2 regions of the Candidatus Palauibacter scopulicola genome follow, and region 1 is predicted to be linked to the other one. Evidence: riboswitches for the same ligand, from Rfam matches in the RefSeq annotation. Region 1 holds a riboswitch; the other holds the start of a gene.
The links. A riboswitch is a leader RNA that binds a small molecule or an ion and turns the genes downstream of it on or off. The one in region 1 is predicted to bind S-adenosylmethionine.
Positions count from the first base shown of each region.

Region 2: it holds a riboswitch for S-adenosylmethionine, as region 1 does, so the genes downstream of both, metH (methionine synthase) here and RN743_RS08595 (hypothetical protein) in region 1, are expected to answer to the same signal.

Region 1 is NZ_CANPWG010000046.1:24,672-31,983, reverse strand. It holds gene RN743_RS08610 (hypothetical protein) at 1-54, shown strand, start outside; partial or broken gene RN743_RS08605 (redoxin domain-containing protein) at 67-459, shown strand; gene RN743_RS08600 (alpha/beta fold hydrolase) at 614-1,642, opposite strand; SAM riboswitch class I at 2,179-2,304, opposite strand; SAM riboswitch class I at 2,423-2,539, shown strand; gene RN743_RS08595 (hypothetical protein) at 2,636-3,415, shown strand; gene asd (aspartate-semialdehyde dehydrogenase) at 3,406-4,527, shown strand; gene RN743_RS08585 (O-acetylhomoserine aminocarboxypropyltransferase/cysteine synthase family protein) at 4,565-5,860, shown strand; gene RN743_RS08580 (DUF4212 domain-containing protein) at 6,064-6,366, shown strand; gene RN743_RS08575 (sodium:solute symporter family protein) at 6,363-7,312, shown strand, end outside.
Region 2 is NZ_CANPWG010000041.1:1,176-8,487, reverse strand. It holds gene RN743_RS08075 (DUF5916 domain-containing protein) at 1-2,728, opposite strand, end outside; SAM riboswitch at 2,855-2,928, shown strand; gene metH (methionine synthase) at 2,967-6,734, shown strand; partial or broken gene RN743_RS08065 (bifunctional homocysteine S-methyltransferase/methylenetetrahydrofolate reductase) at 6,731-7,312, shown strand, end outside.

The sequences.
Region 1 (7,312 bases):
ACGCTCCTCAAGCGGGGGCCGGTGGTGCTCAGCTTCTTCCGGGGCCGGTGGTGACCGTACTGTCGCGAAGAGCAGGCTGCTCTTCAATCGGTTCTTCCCGAGATCACGGCCAAGGGGGCTCGCCTCGTCACGCTTTCTCCCCAGCTTCCAGAATTCGCCCGCGGGTGGATCGAGGAGGACGGCATCGAGTTCGATGTCCTGCTCGACTTCGGGCTGGGCGTGGCGCGCGACTACGGCCTGACGTTCACCGTCGACGGCGACCTGCGAACGCTCTACCGCGACGGACTCGGCATCGACCTCGCGCGCTTCAACGGCGACGAGTCCTGGGAACTCCCGCTGACGGCCACCTTCGTCATCGACCGCGCCGGAACGATCGTCTACGTCTCCGCCGACCCCGACTACACCGTCCGAGGCGAACCGGCCGAGGTCGTCGCCGCCATCCCCCCATCCGACTCGTAGACGCCTACGAAGCCGGTCGTCCGTTCTCCAGCAAGAGTGTTCTGCATCGGTGATAGCATTGATCGTCCTGGATCCCTGGGCCGACACCTGAGGGCAACTTGCCCAGCAAGCACGGCGGAGTCCCGGATTCGGCTCTGAGCGCGCATCCTGGACGTCAGAGCGAGGCTCGAAGGGCCTCCTCGTAGTCGGGGGCGTGGAGCAGGAAGGCATCGTGGCCGGCGTCGGAGTTCAGAATCCGCAGGTACGAAGGCGCGCCGATCCGGCTTGCGGTCTCCCGTAGCAGCCAGGGCGGAACCAGCGTGTCCTCCTCCCACCCGATGAGCCAGGCGGGGACGCCGAGTTCTTCCGGGCGCAGGTCGCACAGGTCGACCGAAGCCGACAGCGTCAGATAGGTCTCCGGCGCGAACCGTTCCGCAAACTCCCGTCCCTGCTTCTCCAGGTAACGGCCGACGGCGTAGACCGGGGCACCGTTCTCCCACTCCCAGTCGTGCGGGAAGCGGGCGTCGAGCCCGGCCGCCGACTTGTAGGTCGTGAATGCCAGCGCCCTGGCGAGCGCCACGCCTTCGCTCCCCCGACCGTGCCGATCCGCGAACTCGACGATCCAGCGCTGCACGGCGTGGATCCCGATGGCCTGGGGATGGCCGCGGTGTGCCGCGCCGATCAGGACGACGCCGTCGAGATGGGCGGGATGGCGGATCCCCATCGCCAGCGCGACCATGCCGCCGTACGAGGCGCCCAGCATGCGGTGGGCGCGTTCGACGCCGAGGTGGCGCAGCGCGACGGTGACGGCGTCCGCCTGGTCTGCGGGCGTGAGATGAATCCGATCCGGTGAGGAGCCCATGGAAGGGTCGGAGGACCCTGTGGGCTCGAACGTCTCCCTGGACTCGAACGTTCCCGGAGATCCGAGGAAGTCGACCGCGAGCAGCCGCCAGCGGTTCGTATCGATGGCGAGGCCCGGGCCCGCCAGCTTCCTCCACCAGCCGGGCGCGGGATCCAGGGCGTTGGCGCAGACGTGACGGTCGGCGGAGATCCCGCCCATCGCGACGAGCAGCGGGGCGCCCTCGGGTCCGGCGAGTTCGTAGCGCACTCGGAAGCGGGCGTCGATCCCGGCCTCCAGTTCCGGGCTCCACTCCGCCGGCATCGCGACGGTCCCCCTCCGGCCTTCCGGCAGTACGGCGTTCAATCGAGGCGCCCAGCATGCGGTGGGCGCGTTCGACGCCGAGGTGGCGCAGCGCGACGGTGACGGCGTCCGCCTGGTCTGCGGGCGTGAGATGAATCCGATCCGGTGAGGAGCCCATGGAAGGGTCGGAGGACCCTGTGGGCTCGAACGTCTCCCTGGACTCGAACGTTCCCGGAGATCCGAGGAAGTCGACCGCGAGCAGCCGCCAGCGGTTCGTATCGATGGCGAGGCCCGGGCCCGCCAGCTTCCTCCACCAGCCGGGCGCGGGATCCAGGGCGTTGGCGCAGACGTGACGGTCGGCGGAGATCCCGCCCATCGCGACGAGCAGCGGGGCGCCCTCGGGTCCGGCGAGTTCGTAGCGCACTCGGAAGCGGGCGTCGATCCCGGCCTCCAGTTCCGGGCTCCACTCCGCCGGCATCGCGACGGTCCCCCTCCGGCCTTCCGGCAGTACGGCGTTCAATCGGTTCCTCCGTCCTGGCTCGCGTCTGTGGTTCGCGACGCCAACTCCGGAGCAGCCGACCGACCCGTGGGGAGTCCGACGCTCATCTCTCGGACCCGTGTTCGGGGATCCGCAGGAGTTGGCACCGCTGGGCATGCGCGTGACCGCGCGTGCCCCGGTTGCCCCGGCTTCAAAGGGCCCGTCCCTCAGCCGGTCTCGATGAGTAGCGGCCGAACCTGCCGGCTTCGGCCACACGCGTCAACAAACGCGCGCGGCCGCTTCTCGCCGGTTTCTCTCGCAAAACTTGACGCGCTGCCCACGACCCTGTAGCCTCCGCGCCTCAACGCTCATCGAGACCGGTCGAGGGACAGGCCCGACGACACCGGGGCAACCTGTGGAAGGTGGCTCTTCCACTGATGTGCCAACTCCTGCGACGGATGTAATCCGTTGGTAGATGAGTCGCCCGCCGCGCTTCTTGCACGGCAGCTGCAGTTCCCAGGGCGTCGCTTCTCCGGAGTCCGCTGAGTGTGCACCGAGACTCGGGGGGAGGCGTTTCATTGCGCGAAGTTCGCCGCGTTCACGTACTCAAGTTCGGTTCGTCCGTGCTGGCGCGTCCGGCCGCATATCGCTTGGCGGTCGAGGAGATCCGGGCCGATGTCGCCGGGGGCGCGAAGGTCGTGGCCGTCGTGTCCGCCATGGGGGACACCACCGACGATCTTCTTTCCGCGGCACGGGAAGTTGCGCCTTCGCTCCCGGACGATCTCATCGGGTCGCTCCTGGCGACCGGAGAGGAAGCGTCCGTCGCGCTGCTGCACCTCGCCCTGGTGACGGGGCGCGTGCGCGCGGTGGGAATGTCGTTCTCGCGCCTGCCGATCCGCACGCGGGGACCGCTCGGGGCCGCCGAGCCGGTGGACGTGGACGCTCGGGCGATCGAGACAGCCTTGGCCACGCACGACGTGATCGTCCTGCCCGGATTCGTGGGCGTGGACGCCACGGGCATCACGTCGCTGCTCGGGCGAGGAGGCTCCGACCTTACGGCGCTTTTCCTGGCCCACGCGCTCGGCGCGGCGGAGGTCCGTCTCGTGAAGGATGTGGATGGGATCTTCCCGGCCGACCCGAAACGGTTCCCGCACGTCAAGCCGATCCGCCGGACATCGTGGAGCGAGGCCCGGCGAACCGGCGCCGGAGTCGTCCAGGACCGGGCGCTGAGCTTCGCGGAGCGCCACCGGGTCGCCTTCAGGGTGGCGGCTCCCGGCGGGACGGGCACCTGGGTCGGCAGGAGCGACCCGCCGCCCGACACCGTCCGCGGCGGGGAGGAGCGCGCCCGATGCGCGTAACCCAGCCGTCGAATGAACGCCTGCCGGTGGCCGTGCTGGGCGCGACCGGGATCGTCGGGCAGCGGCTCGTCCGGATGCTGGACGGGCACCCCTCCCTGCGGCTCGCCTCCGTCGCGGCGTCCGGGAGGCGCGCGGGCGACAGGTACGGCGACGCGGTCCGCTGGAGCCTGGGCGGAGATCCTCCCGCGGAGGCCGCCGACCTGCCGCTCCGCGTCGCCACGGAACCGCCGGAGTACCGCATCGTGCTCTCCGCGCTTCCCTCGGGCGTGGCGCGCGAACTCGAGCCGGCGCTCGCGGAAGCCGGACACATCGTGAGCACGAACGCCTCGGCTCACCGGCTGAGGGACGACGTGCCGCTGCTGGTGCCGGAGGTCAACCCGCAGGCGCTGGCCCTCGCCGCGAGACAGCCCTGGTCGGAAGGGGGAGGTCGCCTCGTCGCCAACCCGAACTGCGTGGTGGCGGGGCTGGCGCTCGCCCTGGCGCCTTTGCAGGAGGCCTTCGGGATCGAGGCCGCCACGGTCGTGACCCTGCAGGCGGTGTCAGGCGCCGGCCTCGAGGGCGTCGGTTCCGTTCAGATCGAGGGGAACGCCATCCCCTGGATTCCCGGTGAAGAGGAGAAGATCGAGCCGGAACTCAACAAGATCCTGGGGACGGATATTCCCGTGGCGGCGAGCGTCAACCGCGTGCCGGTGCTCGACGGCCATACCGCGAACGTCTTTCTGAAACTCGCATCCCCCGCGAGTCCCGGAGACGCCGCACGGGTGCTCGGCGAGTTCAGAGCCCCGCCATCTCTGCCGGACCTGCCTTCGCTTCCCGAACAACCGCTCATCGTCCGGTCGGAACCCGACCGTCCGCAGCCGCGCCTGGACATCGGCGCGGCCGGCGGGATGGCGGCGAGCGTGGGCAGAATCCGCGCCGCGCCGCCCCACGACCTCGCGATAACCGTGGTCGCCCACAACGGCATCCGGGGCGCCGCCGGCGCCTGTTTGCTCAATGCCGAGTTGTGTCTCGCGCGAGAGGCCCGCTGGCGCGCGAGGCACTCCGATCCGCGTGCCGCACCGGCAGGAATCGGCCAGGTACACGGAAGTTCACGGCCCGGCGTTCGGGCCTGATTCAGTCGCAATCGATCTCACGAAAGGGTTGAGACCAATGAGAGACGAAACTGTAGCGATTCACCTCGGATACGAGTCCGAGCCCACCACGCACGCGGTCGCGGTGCCGCTGTACCAGACCGTGGCGTACGAGTTCGATGACGCGCAACACGGCGCGGACCTCTTCAACCTCGAGGTCGAGGGCAACATCTACTCCCGCATCATGAACCCCACGCAGGCCGTGCTGGAGGAGCGGATTGCCCAGCTCGAGCGCGGGCTGGCGGCGCTGGCGCTGTCCTCCGGCAGCGCGGCCGTCAACTATTCGGTCCTCAACCTCGCCGCCGCGGGGGACAACATCGTCTCGGTGCCCCAGTTGTACGGCGGCACCTACACGCTCTTCGCCCACATGCTGCCGCAGCAGGGGATCGAGGTGCGCTTCGCCGAAGGCGACGGCCCGGACGATCTGGCCAGGCTGATCGATGACCGCACGAAGGCGGTGTTCGTCGAAAGCATCGGCAACCCGGCGGGCAACATCGTGGACCTTGCGGCGGTGGCCGACGTGGCGCACGCCCACGGCGTCGCCACCATCGTGGACAACACGGTCGCCACGCCCGCGCTCCTCAAGCCGATCGAGCACGGGTTCGACATCGTGGTGCACTCGCTGACGAAGTACATCGGCGGCCACGGCAACTCGCTCGGTGGCGCCATCGTCGACTCCGGGAAGTTCGACTGGACGGAGCACGCGAGCCGCTATCCGCAGTTCACCACGCCGGAGCCGAGCTACCACGGGGTCGTCTACACGGAGGCGCTCGGGCCGGCCGCCTACATCGGGCGGGCGCGCACGGTGCCGCTGCGGAACACAGGATCGGCGATCTCGCCCTTCAACGCGTTCCAGATCATCCAGGGGATCCAGACGCTGAACCTCCGCATCGAGCGCCACTCCGAGAACGCGCTGGCCGTGGCGCAGCACCTGAACGACCACCCGGCGGTGGAGTGGGTGAGCTACGCCGGTCTGCCGGGCGACCCCTACCACGAGCTGGCGCTGAAGTACCTCGGCGGCCGGGCGTCGGGGATCCTGACGTTCGGGGTGAAGGGCGGCTTCGAGGCGGGCGTGAAGTTCTACGACGCGCTCGAGCTGTTCAAGCGGCTCGTGAACATCGGGGATGCGAAGTCGCTGGCGTGCCACCCGGCGTCCACGACGCACCGGCAGCTCACCGAGGAAGAGCAGCTCAGCGTGGGGGTGCGCCCGGAGACGATCCGGCTCTCCGTGGGCATCGAGCACATCGAGGACATCATCGAGGACCTCGACCGCGCGCTGGCCGTGGCGTCGTCGGCCCGGCCGGCCGCCGCATAGCGCTCCGCAGCAAGCCCGCCACCGGCCCTCGGCGGATCCACACGTCCGCGGAGGGCCGGCCGGCGGGTCAATCCGGGGGGCAGTCTGGATCGGCCCTCGGTCGCCGTGATACACTTGGTCGCTGCGGCGCCGGGGCGGACGGCCGGCTCTACCGGCTGTCGTGAACGTGACTTGGGACGCGCCGACAACCCGCCGGGAGTCACATGAACGAACCGTCAAGCCGCGACCATCTGGCGTACTGGCGCCGCAACCTCCGCTATGTGGGGACGCTCCTCGCGATCTGGGCGCTGGTGTCCTACGGCGCCGGGATCGTGTTTGCCGGCGCGCTCGACACGATCCGGATTCCGGGGACCGGCTTCCCGCTCGGGTTCTGGTTCGCGCAGCAGGGCGCGATCTACGTCTTCGTCGTCCTCATCTTCGTCTACGTCGTCCTCATGAACCGGCTCGACCGCGCGTTCGACGTGGATGAGCGTGACGACGTAGCCGGAGAGGAGGGCGCGGCATGACGGTCCTCCAGTGGACGGCGACGCTCGTCGGGCTTTCGTTCGCGCTCTATATCGGCATCGCGATCTGGTCGCGGGCCCATTCCACGAGCGAGTTCTACGTGGCGGGCAAGGGGGTCCATCCCCTCGCCAACGGGATGGCGACCGCGGCGGACTGGATGTCGGCCGCCTCCTTCATCTCGATGGCCGGGATCATCTCCTTCCTCGGCTACGATGGCTCGGTCTACCTCATGGGCTGGACGGGGGGCTACGTGCTCCTGGCGCTGCTTCTCGCACCGTATCTGCGGAAGTTCGGCGCGTTCACCGTCCCCGACTTCGTGGGAGAGCGCTACTACTCCCAGACGGCGCGGGTCGTGGCCGTGATCTGCGCGATCTTCGTCTCGTTCACCTACGTCGCGGGCCAGATGCGCGGCGTGGGGATCGTGTTCAGCCGCTTCCTGGAGATCGACATCGTCTGGGGCGTGATCATCGGGATGGGGATCGTCTTCTTCTACGCGGTGCTCGGCGGGATGAAGGGGATCACCTACACGCAGGTGGCGCAGTACTGCGTGCTGATCTTCGCGTACATGGTGCCCGCGATCTTCCTCTCGATGATGGTCACGGGAATCCCGATTCCGCAGATCGGGCTCGGCGCGGCGGACCAGGAGACGGGGACGTTCCTGCTCGACCGCCTGAACGGACTGCACCAGGAACTGGGCTTCACCGCCTACACGGACGGGACGAAATCGACGCTCGACGTGCTCGCGATCACGGCCGCGCTCATGGTGGGGACGGCGGGGCTGCCGCACGTCATCATCCGCTTCTACACGGTGCCGAAGGTGCGGGACGCGCGGATCAGCGTGGGCTGGGCGCTCGTGTTCATCGCGCTCCTGTACACGGCGGCGCCGGCGGTGGCGGTGTTCGCGCGGACGAACCTGCTCAACACGGTGACGGACCAGCCGTACGCGGA
Region 2 (7,312 bases), on a different contig from region 1:
CACGATTCAGGTCGAAAGTGCCGAACGGCACGCTCTCCCGGCGCGCGTGCTGCCACACGAGATAGAGCTGCGAGCCCGGGCGATACTCCCACCGGAAGACCGCGTTGCCGCGCAGGGAGCGGATGTTGAAGTCGCGGTCCCTGGTCGCGTAGTCCAGTTCGCCATCGCCGTCGAAGTCGAAATGGCGCACGCCATCGCGCGCACAGGTCGTCCCTCCGGTGCAGCCCGTGGCGATGCCGTTGAAGCGGTAGACCCGCCCCTCATCATGGTGGAGAAAGTCGAAGGTGCCGGCGGCGGCAAGCTGCCGATAGTCGAGGTAGTCGCCCGACGTCAGCAGCGGCTGCGCATAGAGTTGCAGGCTGAGGTCGGGCGTGAACGACACGTTGAGGCGCGTCTCCATCGAGAAACCCCGGCGGTGGAGATCCCCGAACAGATACCGCGTGCCGTACGTCGGCTCATAGCTCAGGGTGGTCGTCCGGGTCACGTACTGGGCGCCGTCCCGCCGGTCGTTGTAGTTCGGGTTCACCGACACGCGCCAGTTCGGCAGCGGCCGGTAGGAGATGTTCAGGCCGGTGCTCATGTCGTGGCCGCGCCCCTGGTCCGCCACGCGGTAGGAGAAGTTCGGCGACACGTGAAAGGACCGGCTCCGGTCCGTGTTCGCGTCCAGCCGGACGCCGAACTCGGCGGGCTCGGTCATCAGCGGACCGCCACGCGTCTGCGTGTCGGACTGGGTCTCCGGCGAATACGAGAAGTTGAGGTTGAAGCCCCAGTTGTTGAGGAAGGTGAACCGTCCGCTGAACCACGCGCTGCCCGCATCGTAGGCGCGCGCCCAGTTCGAGCGGTCCCTGAGGTTCCCGTCCAGGAGCGAATGACGGAAGTTGTGGAAGGAGAAGAGGCTGATGTTGTAGTTACGGAACAGGTTGCCGGGCCTGATGTTCCGGTAGCTGATGCGCCCGCCCACGTCCAGCCGCTCGCCGCTGGTCAGGAACCCGAAGTCGTTGATCTCGAAGCCGGGGGTCTGCTGGCCCGCCCAGGCGCCCCACGTCCAGTGTTCGCTTTCCCGCTCCAACTGCACCCGCCAGTCGCTGCCGAACATGGACGTGGCCGTGGAGTCGATCGCGAGGTGGGGGGCGTCGGGACGCTGATAATAGTGGTTCGGGTTCTGCTGAAGGCGGAGCAGGGCGGCATTCGAACCCCGAACCAGGCTGCTCGAGTAAAAGCCCCAGAAACGGAAATCCCGGCTGCGGCTTCCGCCCCACTGGTGCTCGAAGTCGACGCCGAAGCTGAACGCCTCCGAGGGGAGATAATCGAACGTGCCGTCGGTTGGCAGTTCGCGCTTGAGCCCGGTACCGATGACGCCGATTTTGCTCGCGCCGCCGCGGAAGTCCTGCTGGAGGCGCAGCACGGCGTGCTCGGCCTGCGGTTCCGCCACGAACGGCGTCACGTAGTCGCCCTCCGCAAAGTACGCGTTGCCCTTTTCCTGCCCGGTCACCGCGGCCAGCGCCCCGACGGAGAGCCCGCCGCGCGTGCGCCCGGTCAGCTTCGCCGCCCCCAGGATCGAGGTCTGGGTCGGCTCATCGTGAAAGTCGGCGTCGTAGGGGCCCGATCCCCGCGGCTCCCGCCCGATCCGCCGGCTGAAGAAGAGCGCCTTGCCGCCGCCGAACCGCCCGCCGCGCGAGCCGGCGAAGGTGAAGATCTGCGCGTCGCGCACGAAGAACGGGCGCTTCTCCGGGAAGAAGGTCTCGAAGGCCGTGAGGTTGATGACTTCCGGATCCACCTCCACCTGCCCGAAGTCGGGGTAGATGGTCGCGTCGAGGCTGAAGGCGGAGCCGATCCCCATGCTCATGTCGAGGCCGCCGCGCGGCTCCATCTCGGTGCCGTCGAACAGCGGGTTGCCCGGCGTCGCGGGGGCGGTGTGGTACTGCGATACGGCGAAGGGCCGGACCTCGAACCTGCGGCTCGACCGCGGGAGTTGCAGCCCGTCGATGGTGCCGAACTGGCTCACCCGCCCGCGGGCCGTGCGCGACTGCAGGGCGAAGTAGACCGTCTCATTCGTCTCGAGACGCCGGCGCTCGAAGTTGATCCCCCAGGTCTGCAAGCCGGGGCGGGCTTCGTAGCGGATCTGGGAGAGCGGGATCCGCATTTCCACCGTCCACCCCCGGTCGTCGATCTGCACGGCGGAGTCCCAGATCGCGTCCCAGTTCGTGTCTTCCTGGGTGTCGCCGAACAGGTACCGGTCCGTCTCGGCCCCCGCGGCGCTGACCTCGAACTCGTAGCCGGTCAGCCCGTCGCGGTTCGGATCGAGCGAGAGCTTGAACGAATCGAACGAACCGCGTTCATCCCGGCGGGTGAGGCGCGCCCGGATCCGGCCCGGGTCGCTCTCGTACATGCGCGCCGCGACGTAGATCGCCGCGTCGTCGAACACGACCCGAACCTCCGTCGGCTCGGACGGTTCCGCGCCCTCCACGGGGATCCCCTGGACGAAGTCCGTGATGACGGGGGCCGGCTGCCATGCCGGATCGTCGAGCCGGCCGTCGATCGAGAGCGCGCCCTCTCGGCGCACCGCGTCCACGGCCGCCGGCGCCACGCCGCCCCGGAAGACCGTCGCCTCGGGCCCGTCGGGCGGCGAGAGCCCCTCCTGCTGCCCGGACAACCCCCACCCCATCCCGCTTATCGCAAGAGCCGCGAGGGCGAACGCCGCGCGGCCCGCTTCATGTATGTATTTCATATCACCCCAAACACATCCCGCCGCCACCCTGTTTAACGGCCCGCGGCGAAACGCTGCCACGGACTGTTACTCCGGCGTTCAAAGTTTCCGATTCAGGGCGCGCGCGCTAGTTTTGGCCTGCCGGAGCGTACCGGACGTGGTGATTTGAGGCGGATTGCAACCACGTAAAACAATCGCTAAAGAGCCACGCCCCGGGCGCGATTCTTGGCGACCGGGGTCTTTTTTTGAGGGGAACGTCGTGTCCGAAGCGCGAAGAAAACGCGTCGCACGGATTCGGGAGGCGCTCGAGCGGCGCATCCTCCTGATGGATGGCGGCGCGGGAACGATGATCCAGCGGCTGGGCCTCGACGAGGCGGCCTATCGCGCGGGTCCGCTCGCGGATCATCCCCAGCCTCTGTTCGGGAACCACGATGTGCTGAGCCTCACCCGTCCCGGCGATGTCGCGTCCCTCTACCGCGGCTACCTGGAGGCGGGGGCCGACTTCGTCACCACGAACACCTTCAACGCCCAGGCCATCTCCCAGGCGGACTACGGCATCTCCCACGAGGCCGGCAACGCCCACCTCATCCACGACATCAACGCCGCCGCGGCGCGGATCGCCCGGCAGGAAGCCGACGAGGCGACGCGGGCGGATCCCTCGCGGCCCCGCTTCGTGCTCGGGAGCATGGGGCCGACCAATCGGACCGCCTCCCTGTCGCCGGACGTCGAGAACCCTGCCTTCCGCGCGGTCACCTTCGACGAACTCGCGCGCGCCTATCGACAGCAGGCGGAGGGACTCGTCGAGGGGGGCGCCGACGTGCTGCTCGTCGAGACCATCTTCGACACGCTCAACGCGAAGGCGGCGATCTTCGGCATTCTCGAACTCGAGGCGGATCTCGGCGAGCCGCTGCCGATCGCCGTCTCCGGCACGATCACCGATCTCTCCGGCCGGACCCTGTCGGGCCAGACCGTGGAGGCGTTCTGGCTCTCGATCCGTCATGCGGACCCCCTCTTCGTCGGCCTGAACTGCGCGCTCGGCGCCGAGGAACTCGAGCCCTACGTGGCGGAACTCTCCGCCGCGGCCGACGTCCCCGTGGGCTGCCACCCCAACGCCGGCCTCCCGAACGAGTTCGGGGGCTACGACGACACGCCCGCCCACATGGCCGACCTGCTCGGGGACTTCGCGGACCGCGGGCTCCTCAACCTCGTCGGCGGCTGCTGCGGGACGGAGCCGGCACACATCCGGGCCATCGCGGAGCGCATGGAGGGGGTGCCCCCGCGACAGGTTCCCGCGATCGAGCCGCTGCCCCGGTTCTCGGGTCTGGAGCCGATCGCGATCCGGCCCGACACGCTGTTCGTCAACGTCGGCGAGCGCACCAACGTCACCGGCTCGGCGCGCTTCAGGCGGCTGATCCGGGAGGACGACTTCGACGAGGCGGTCGAGGTCGCGCGCGACCAGGTCGTCAACGGGGCGCAGCTTCTCGACGTGAACATGGACGAGGGCCTCCTGGACTCCGAGGCCGCCATGACCCGTTTCCTCAACCTCGTCGCGGCGGAACCCGACATCGCCCGCGTCCCGACCGTCATCGACTCCTCGCGCTGGGAGGTCATCGAGGCGGGGCTGAAGTGCACGCAGGGAAGGGCGGTGGTGAACTCGATCTCGCTCAAGGAGGGGGAGGAGGCGTTTCTCGCGCAGGCGGCGCTCATCCGCCGCTACGGGGCCGGTGTCATCGTCATGGCCTTTGACGAGCGGGGGCAGGCGGACACGGTGGACCGCAAGCTGGAGATCTGTGCCCGCGCCTACCGCCTCCTGCTCGGCGCCGGCTTCCGGCCCGGGGAGATCATCTTCGATCCCAACGTCTTCGCGGTGGGGACGGGCATCGCGGAACACGACGAGTACGGGGTCGCCTTCATCGAGGCCGTCCGCCGGATCAAGCGCGAACTCCCCGGCGCGATGACGAGCGGCGGGATCAGCAACATCTCCTTCTCCTACCGGGGAAACGACGCGGTGCGGGAGGCGATGCACACGGCCTTCCTCTACCACGCGATCGCGGCCGGACTCGACATGGGGATCGTGAACGCGGGGCGGCTCCCGCTCTACGACGACATCGACCCGGAACTGCTCGAAGCGGTGGAGGATGTCCTGCTCGCCCGCCGGCCCGACGCCACGGAGCGGCTCACGGACCTCGCCGGCCGGATCCGGGACGAGGGGATCGAGACGCGGGTGGACGATGCCTGGCGCTCGGAGGGGGTGGAAGCGCGGCTCGAGCACGCGCTCGTGGAAGGGATCGTCGAGCACATCGAGGAGGACGCCGAGGAGGCCCGCCTCATGTACGGCAAGGCGCTTCAGGTCATCGAGGGGCCGCTCATGGCGGGGATGAACCGCGTCGGCGACCTGTTCGGGAGCGGGCGCATGTTCCTGCCGCAGGTCGTGAAGTCGGCGCGCGTGATGAAGCGGGCCGTCGCCTTCCTCGTCCCCCACCTCGAAGCGGAGAAGGCGGGCAAGGCGGGCAAGGCGGGCAGGGCGGCGGGGAAGGGAACCATCCTCCTCGCGACCGTGAAGGGAGACGTGCACGACATCGGGAAGAACATCGTCGGCGTCGTGCTGCAGTGTAACGGCTACGACACGGTGGATCTCGGCGTCATGGTCCCCCCGGACCGCATCCTTGCGGAGGCCCGGGCCCACGGCGCGGACGCGATCGGGCTCAGCGGCCTCATCACGCCGTCATTGGACGAGATGGTGCGGGTGGCGAGCGAGATGGAACGGCAGGAGTTCGAGGTGCCTCTCCTCATCGGAGGCGCGACGACATCGCGGAAGCACACGGCGGTCATGATCGAGGAACGGTACTCGGGGGCGACCGTGCACGTGCTCGACGCCTCGCGGGCGGTCGGGGTCGTGGGGAAGCTCCTGGGCGACGACGGCGGGGCGGACTTCGTGGAGCGGACGCGCGCCGAGTACCGGCGCGTGCGCGAGGAGTACCGGGGAGGTAGGCGCCCGCTCGCCACGCTGGAGCGGGCCCGCGCGAACCGGCTCCCGCTCGATGCGGCCGTGGCGGCGCCGTCGCCGCGGGAACCCGGCGTGCATGTTTTCGACCCGTTCCCGCTGGAGGAACTGGTCGGCTACATCGACTGGACGCCCTTCTTCCGGACCTGGGAGATGAAGGGGCGCTTCCCGCGGTTGCTCGACCATCCGGAGCGGGGGCCGGCGGCCCGGTCGCTGTACGACGATGCCCGCCGGCTGCTCGACGAGATCGTCCGGGACGAATCTCTGACGGCGCGCGCGATCGCGGGGCTGTATCCGGCGAACGCGCGCGGGGACGACATCGTCCTCTTCGCGCCGGGGGAAGGGGAGACGGGGGATGGGGCGCCGGGGGACGGACGTCGCGAGTTGCTGCGGGTGCCGCACCTCCGCCAGCAGATGGACCGCTCCTCGGGCGCGAACGTCAGCCTGGCCGACTTCGTCCTGCCGGAGACGACCGGCGCCACCGACTGGAGCGGCGCCTTCGCCGTGACCGCCGGCATCGGCCTGGACGCGCTCTGCGCCCGCTTCGAGGCCGCCATCGACGATTACCGCAGCCTGCTCGCGAAGTCGCTCGCCGACCGGCTGGCCGAGGCCCTGGCCGAGCGCCTGCACGAGATCGTGCGCACGGACCTCTGGGGCTATGCGCCGGACGAGGCGCTCGACAACGAGGCGCGGATTGCCGAGCGCTACGTCGGGATCCGTCCCGCTCCAGGCTATCCGGCGTGTCCCGACCACTCGCAGAAGGTGCTCCTCTTCGACCTGCTCGGGGTGGAGCGCCGTCTCGGGATCACCCTCACGGAGAACTACGCCATGCACCCCGCCGCGTCGGTGTCCGGCTGGTACTTCGCGCGGCCGGAGGCCCGCTACTTCGGTCTGGGACGGATCGGGCGCGACCAGGTGGAGGACTACGCCGCGCGCAGCGGGGTCTCCCTCGCCGAGGCGGAGCGCCGTCTCTCGCCCAACCTCGGGTACGACCGGGATCCGGCCCTGGAGGCGACGGGATGAGCGATCGACTGCGGGAGTGGATCGAGGGAGACGGGATTCACCTCATCGACGGCGCGATGGGGACGGTGCTGTACGAGAGCGGCGTGTTCGTGAACCAGTGCTACGACGAACTGAACCTCACGGAACCCGACCGGGTGCTGGGCGTCCACGCCGACTACGTGCGGGCGGGGGCGCAACTCATCGAGACCAACACCTTCGGCGCGAACCCCGTCAAGCTCGAGCCGTTCGGCCTCGAACCGTCCGTCCTCGAGATCAACGTGGCGGCGGCGCGCCTGGCCCGGCAGGCGGCCGGGGAGCGCGCGGCGGTGCTGGGCGCGATGGGGCCGCTCGGCATCCGCATCGAACCCTGGGGCCCCACGTCGGTGGACGAGGCGGCGGAACTCTTCGGGCGCCAGGTCGCCGGGCTCGCGGAAGGCGGCGTCGACGGTTTCATGCTGGAGACGTTCTCCGACCTGGACGAACTGCTGCAGGCCGTGCGGGCGGTGCGGGAGGTCGCGGGAGATGCGCCGATCTTCGCGCAGATGACGTTCGGAGACGCGGGCCACACGGAGTACGGCGCCACGATCGAGGCCGCGGCG